One region of the Shewanella baltica genome, then DNA from elsewhere that is predicted to be linked to it. Evidence: riboswitches for the same ligand, from Rfam matches in the RefSeq annotation. Region 1 holds a riboswitch; the other holds the start of a gene.
What was found. A riboswitch is a leader RNA that binds a small molecule or an ion and turns the genes downstream of it on or off. The one in region 1 is predicted to bind lysine.

Region 1 (3,375 bases):
GGTAATAGCATAGCGCCAATGGAAGCCTACAAAAACTTCCGTGGACAAGAGCCAACGACACAAGGATTGCTTAAACGCCGCGGGCTAGACCAAACACTTTAAGCTACAAAAAACCTAAGCAACAGGCACTTTAAATTCAATGTTGATAGCCTTAATGCGATTAGGTTAAAGATAGAGATAGAGATAGAGCGTTAACCAAAAAAATCAGCCAGCATAATGCTGGCTGATTTATTTGTAGCAGTGGAAAGGCTTCAATTAAGGTTTAGCTAATTGCGCCTTTAGATTTGATTTTTAGCACTATGATGCTAACCACAAACACCACACTACAGGCCACTAAACCTGCGACGACTGACTCAGTAAATCCAAGTACGACATAACCCGTTAAGCTAATAAACGCCGCAATCAATGCATACGGTAGCTGAGTGACCACATGGTCGATATGGTGACAACTCGCGCCCGTAGACGACAAAATCGTGGTATCGGAAATCGGTGAACAGTGATCGCCAAATACCGCGCCCGCCAGCACAGAAGCAAGCATAGGTAACATCATGCCAGTGTGACTTCCCATCGCCATATCCGCAGCAATCGGCAACATGATACCGAACGTGCCCCAGCTAGTACCGGTTGAGAACGCAGTAATACCCGCTAAAACAAACATGAGCGCTGGCAAAAAGGCGAACGGAATATTGCCCGTCGCGAGACTCGCCATAAACTTGCCGGTTTCGAGCTGGCCAATCACGCCTGCGATAGTCCAAGCAAATAACAGGATATAAATCGCTGGCAGCATAGAGCGAGCGCCCTGCACTATGCCTTTGACTATCATTGATTTCTCAACGCCTTGGACTAAATTCAATATCAGCGAAATCGCTAAACCGATTAATGCACCAAAGAAAAGGGATGAACTGACATCGGTTTTCTCAAACGCTGAAATAATATTAAATTCAATCCCTTCAGCGGCAAGTACTTGAGCGCCACTATTGATCATAAAATACAGGGTCGCAAATACCAACACAGTAATCGGCAGGAATAAACCTAAGATCTTACCGGTTTCGGCTTCAGGTAAATCCGCATTGGCTCCAGGCGGTAATCCCTTTGACTCATCGTATAAATTACCACGTTGGGCATTGAGTTCATGCTCGCGCATTGGCCCAACATCTAATCCCATAAAGACAACGAAAAGTAATAATAACAAGGAGAAGATTGCGTAGAAGTTCATTGGGATCATTTGAATAAAAATACTCAAATGGCCCGTATCAGCAAAACCATGGGCCGTTAATATTCCACCAATAAGTGCAATAATATACGCGCCCCAACTTGATACTGGAGAAATAACGCACACAGGTGCCGCAGTCGAATCTAATAAATAAGCTAACTTAGCACGGGAAATATAATAACGGTCGGTAACAGGTCTAGCGACCGAACCTACGACTAAGCTATTGAAATAGTCGTCAATAAAAACCACACACCCTAAAAACATGGTTAATAATTTAGCGTCACGTTTATTACGTATATGTAAACGAGCCCAATCGGCAAAAGCCCGCGCGCTGCCACTGACAGTAATTAACGCTGTGATCATTCCCAGTACAATTAAGAAACCGAGAATATATAAGTTCCACGAATTAAGGCCTTCGCCCGTCCAAAAAAGTCCTTTAACACCATTAAATACAAATTCACCCGTCGCTACAGGTGAAAATTGATTGAGCAATAAAGCACCAATTAAAATACCTAACCCCAAAGAAAGCAGTACACGGCGAGTTAAGATCGCCAACACAATAGCCACCGCAGGCGGCAGCAAGGAAAGTGCCGAATCGGCATAATTCATAACAGTCATTGATTATTATCTTCGTTAAATACGAATGGAGGGCGACTGAACTGGTGGGGAAAGGCAATAGATACCCAAGGTCACCTGTCCTATCAGTAGCGCTCCATAGTAACTATTTCCGATATCCGTATCGGAAAATACTATGGCAGTGTTGCACCTATTAGGTACAACCCCAGCAGTTGATCGTGATAAATCGAACCACTTCGGCACCAAATCCTTTCGCAATCGATCAACGGAATCACCCTACTGATCACTACTAATATTTGGCGCGCCTCTACTTCTAAGAACGCCCGTACGCGGGCGTGAGGCACATAAAAACATAAGCGGCTTAGCAGATGCCACCGCAAAGCCACTTAATGTGACCTAGATCACAGTTTAAATCAATCGAGACTTGTGATCAGCTCAGGAACCGCCTCAAATAAGTCCGCAACTAAGCCATAATCGGCAACTTGGAAAATAGGCGCTTCAGGATCTTTGTTAATAGCAACGATTACTTTCGCGTCTTTCATGCCCGCTAAATGTTGAATCGCGCCAGAAATTCCCACAGCAATATATAAGTTAGGCGCAACGATTTTACCGGTTTGACCCACTTGTAAATCGTTAGGCACGAAGCCAGCATCAACTGCCGCGCGTGATGCGCCAACCGCAGCACCGAGCTTGTCAGCAAGCTGCTCTAACATGCCGAAGTTTTCACCACTGCCCATACCACGGCCGCCAGAAACAATAATGCCAGCATTACCTAACTCTGGACGGGCTGATACCGTCAAAGATTGAGAAACAAACTGAGTTCTCGCTTCAAACACTTTATCGAGTGTCGTCACAGCCGCGCTGTTACCTTCTGGCGCAGCATCAAACGCACTGGCGCGTACTGTCATCACTTTGATGGCATCATGGCTTTGCACTGTCGCTAAGGCGTTACCCGCATACACAGGGCGCACAAAAGTGTCCGCACTGACGACGGTAATGACTTCAGAGATTTGCGCAACATCTAATAATGCTGCCACACGCGGAAGCGTGTCCTTACCTAAGCTCGAAGCAGAAGCCAGAATGTGGCCATAGTTTGGCGCTAAGTCCACCAGCAATTTGGCAAAATTTTCCGCTAAATGCGCTTCATACACGCTGGCATCGGCAACGAGCACTTGGCTAACGCCTTGTAGTGCTTGCGCAGCTTGGACAACCGCGCCACATTGGTGACCCGCAACCAGTACATGCACTTCATCGCCAATGGCGCGGGCGGCAGTGACGATTTTTGCCGTATCGAGTTTCAGTGCGGCATTATCATGTTCAGCTAATACTAAAATGGCCATTTAGATCACCTTCGCTTCATTTTTTAACTTTTCAACTAGCTCAACAACCGACGCTACCATGATGCCTGCTTTACGCTCTGCTGGCGGAGTGACCTTCACAACCGTTTGGTGACTCTTTAACGTCACGCCCAAGTCAGCCACTGTAAAGACTTCTAATGGCTTACGCTTAGCTTTCATAATGTTAGGCAGTGAAGCATAACGAGGTTCGTTCAAACGTAGATCGGCAGTCACGACTGCAGGTAGCGC
Region 2 (3,375 bases), 920 kb from region 1:
CAAATACTCACGATTCCAATTCGCGCCTGTAATAGGGTCAAATCGGCCGAGGGTAAACTCACCACTTTTTTGGTTGATCCCGAGTGGATTCGCCAATGGCACTAAGGTGATTTCACCGCGGATGTCACAGAGTTCAAGCTGCTTCATCAACTGATAAATCACCGCATTACCTTGCACTTCAGCGCCGTGGACATTGGCCTGAATATACACTTTGGGGCCAGTCGCCTTATCGTCGCTCGGCTTAAAATGGTAAATAGGCAAGGTAAGCGCTTGCCCTGCGGCAAGCTCGCCAATTTGCAGAGACGATGTTGTCGGCAGCATATTAAGCGCCTTCGAACAGATTTTGATGCAGCGATTTCACCACTTGTGCCGCTTCCGATTCTGCCACTAACACACACAGATTATGTGGGCTGGCGCCTTGGCAAATCATCCGCACATTGTGTGGTTCTAACACTTCAAACACACGGCGACAAATACCCGGCGTGGTCGCAATGCGGTTACCGATAATCGCCACTAAGGCTAATCCATCTTCGACGCGCACCCGGCAATGCTGTGATAATTCTTGCAACAATGCCTCACTCAACAGACCTTGACCGCTAGAATCTGAACCGGTTTTATCGAGGGTTAGAGACACGTTCACTTCTGAGGTGGTAATTAAATCCACACTGATCTTATGTCGCGCCAATGTCGCAAAGGTTTCCGCTAAAAAGCCCTGCGCATGCAACATTTGCAAGCTGTGAAGATTTAACAGGGTTTGATCGCGGCGCAAAGCCACAGCGCGGAATACGGGCGCATCTTCCACTTGATGACGGATCCAAGTCCCGCCCTTTTCAGGCTCTTTACTTGAACCAACAAACACTTGAATTTGTTGACGAACAGCAGGAAGAATGGTCGCAGGATGCAATACCTTGGCACCAAAGGTCGCCATCTCGGCGGCTTCATTAAAGCTGATCTCGGCAATCGGAAAAGCATTGGGCGCAAGACGCGGATCGGTTGTATAAATCCCCGCTACATCGGTCCAAATCTCGACCGCTGAGGCGCGTAACGCTTCGGCTAACAGGGCTGCAGAATAATCACTACCACCGCGGCCTAATGTGGTCGTTTGACCTGCTTCATCGGCACCGATAAAGCCTTGTGTGACAATCACTTGTTCCGCTAACAGTGGCTGTAGATAATCACGAGCTAAAGTCGCAATCTGCTCAACCTGGGGTTCCGCGCGGCCAAAATGGCTGTCGGTACGTAATACTCGACGCACATCGAAGGCACTAGAGTTAACACCTTTCTCGCGGATGACTGCTGAAAACAACGCCGAAGAACATTGCTCACCGAGGGACAACAACTCATCCATGGTCGCTTTGCTGCGTTGTGATGCGAGCGCGTCACTCAATACTGACATGCGACTCAATAATTTATCTAATGCGGCGGCCACATCGTTAGGACGACCGAGCTTATCTAAAATCGCATATTGAATTTGGGCAATTTGTTTTAATCGCTGTAATCGACCATCGTCGTTGATGGATTCTTGCGTCAATTCAACTAACAGATTGGTCACGCCACTCGATGCGCTGACCACGACTAAACGACAATGAGGATTAGCTAACACTATGTCGGCACAGCGATTCATAGCGTTATAGTCGGCGACTGAGGTGCCACCAAATTTTGCGACAACGAGGGACATTAGCGCACCTCCGTGAAACACGTAGGGCAACAAATAAATGCAGATTGAATAAGATATTGATTAACTAACATGATCACACTCCGAACTGACTTCGTTCGAAGAGCCTGGTGCTCAATGATAACGCACCCCAAAAGAAGGGAAACAGCAATCGTCACCAGAAGCTCTCCACCAATTACAGGTGACAATCGTCAGGATTCAGCCTGAGCGACCGACATAAACATGCAGCAACCATATCTATGCCTCGGCGTTAATCTCCCTCATCAGTCATCGCTGGAGTTTGTGCTCCTCTGACCGACTACCTAGTTAACGCTCCTCTTCTGTTCCTTTCCTAGGGAAAGGGACGAAAAAAATAGCAATAAACCCCTAATGAAGTCAATGCTAATTTCATAACAAATGAATAATTTAAATAAAATCTTTTGAAAACAACTAAGTGCTTAAATCGGGTAACTCGTATACCAGCTGCACATAATCACTAAATTTGCCTAAACACACTTCATCATGTCCGGCCAAGGTGCAAGGCACTAAGCTCACATCCCCTTGTTCGACCACATAAATCGCGTATTGATTAAATTTCTTCCCCAATTGCAGCGCCATCGTTCTATCGATAAACACGGCCCAGCTTTTTTCCATGTGGGATAAATCCGGCGCCGCGCCCACTAAAGCACGATAGGGACTGCCGAGTAATTCAATTTCACGGAGAAGTTGGCGATCGAGTAAACGGTTTTGACTGGGAGAAAGCAGCTTTGAAGCGGGATTATGAGCGGTAATAACAGCAAAGGAAAAATCACAGGATAATGCTTGAGTCAGCAAAAATAACGGCGCTTGGTAACATTGCCACAAATCTTGAGTCGTATTGTCCATTGGTAGTCTAATCGAAAAATGAACCCAGGCTAGTGTAGCAGAGTGATTGTAAAATCCAAAGAGGCGTGAACTGGCTCACAGGAATCGCAAATACATTAGTTATACTAATCAATAGCTAAAGTAAATATCATGGTAAAAACCTCGACTCACCTAAAATTTGTTAACATTTCATTTGTTAACAAATGACTAAAACGAGTACAATGTACGTACTGGTGAGTTGAAACAGATTGAGCAAGATGCTTATCGTTCAATACAGTTTGTTACATATATCGCTTTAAGTAACGTGAACTGACCGGGCATCTGTTTAAAATGTGTTCTACATTTGATTTGTCTTTTAAACATTTAAAAAAAACAATAGTTAAGGAACTTATTCTAACTATTGCTTATCGAAGTTGGTACTGATTACGTTTTCTCGTATTACACTTAAACGTGCACTTAATCTACATCCAGATATAGATGTCACCGTAAAGATTTTCCTTTTGAGCACAAAGCAGTTCAAGGAAGTATCAACGCTTTTATGAATATAAGAGCCCGAAGTAAGTTGCTCTTATTGGTTAGTATAAACTGATTAAAATTTAGGTAAATAATATGCAAAATCCGCACATTCTGATCGTTGAAGATGAAGCCGTTACCCGTAACACGCTGAGAAGTATTTTCGAGGCAGAAGGGTATGTGGTAACTGAGGCCAATGATGGCGCAGAAATGCATAAGGCTATGCAGGAAAACAAAATTAACTTGGTCGTTATGGACATTAACTTGCCAGGCAAGAATGGCCTGTTGTTGGCACGTGAACTACGTGAAATCAACAACATCGGTCTGATCTTCCTGACAGGTCG

Region 2: another riboswitch for lysine. It lies ahead of lysC (lysine-sensitive aspartokinase 3); the one in region 1 lies ahead of DYH48_RS05695 (Na+/H+ antiporter NhaC family protein).

Annotation. Positions count from the first base shown of each region.
Region 1 is NZ_UGYM01000002.1:1,261,990-1,265,364, reverse strand. Features, by position in the region: gene DYH48_RS05700 (M3 family metallopeptidase) at 1-102, shown strand, start outside; gene DYH48_RS05695 (Na+/H+ antiporter NhaC family protein) at 263-1,831, opposite strand; lysine riboswitch at 1,911-2,107, opposite strand; gene DYH48_RS05690 (electron transfer flavoprotein subunit alpha/FixB family protein) at 2,203-3,129, opposite strand; gene DYH48_RS05685 (electron transfer flavoprotein subunit beta/FixA family protein) at 3,130-3,375, opposite strand, start outside.
Region 2 is NZ_UGYM01000002.1:345,338-348,712, reverse strand. Features, by position in the region: gene DYH48_RS01560 (succinylglutamate desuccinylase/aspartoacylase family protein) at 1-321, opposite strand, end outside; gene lysC (lysine-sensitive aspartokinase 3) at 323-1,678, opposite strand; lysine riboswitch at 1,829-2,003, opposite strand; gene DYH48_RS01550 (DUF3293 domain-containing protein) at 2,105-2,539, opposite strand; gene arcA (two-component system response regulator ArcA) at 3,128-3,375, shown strand, end outside.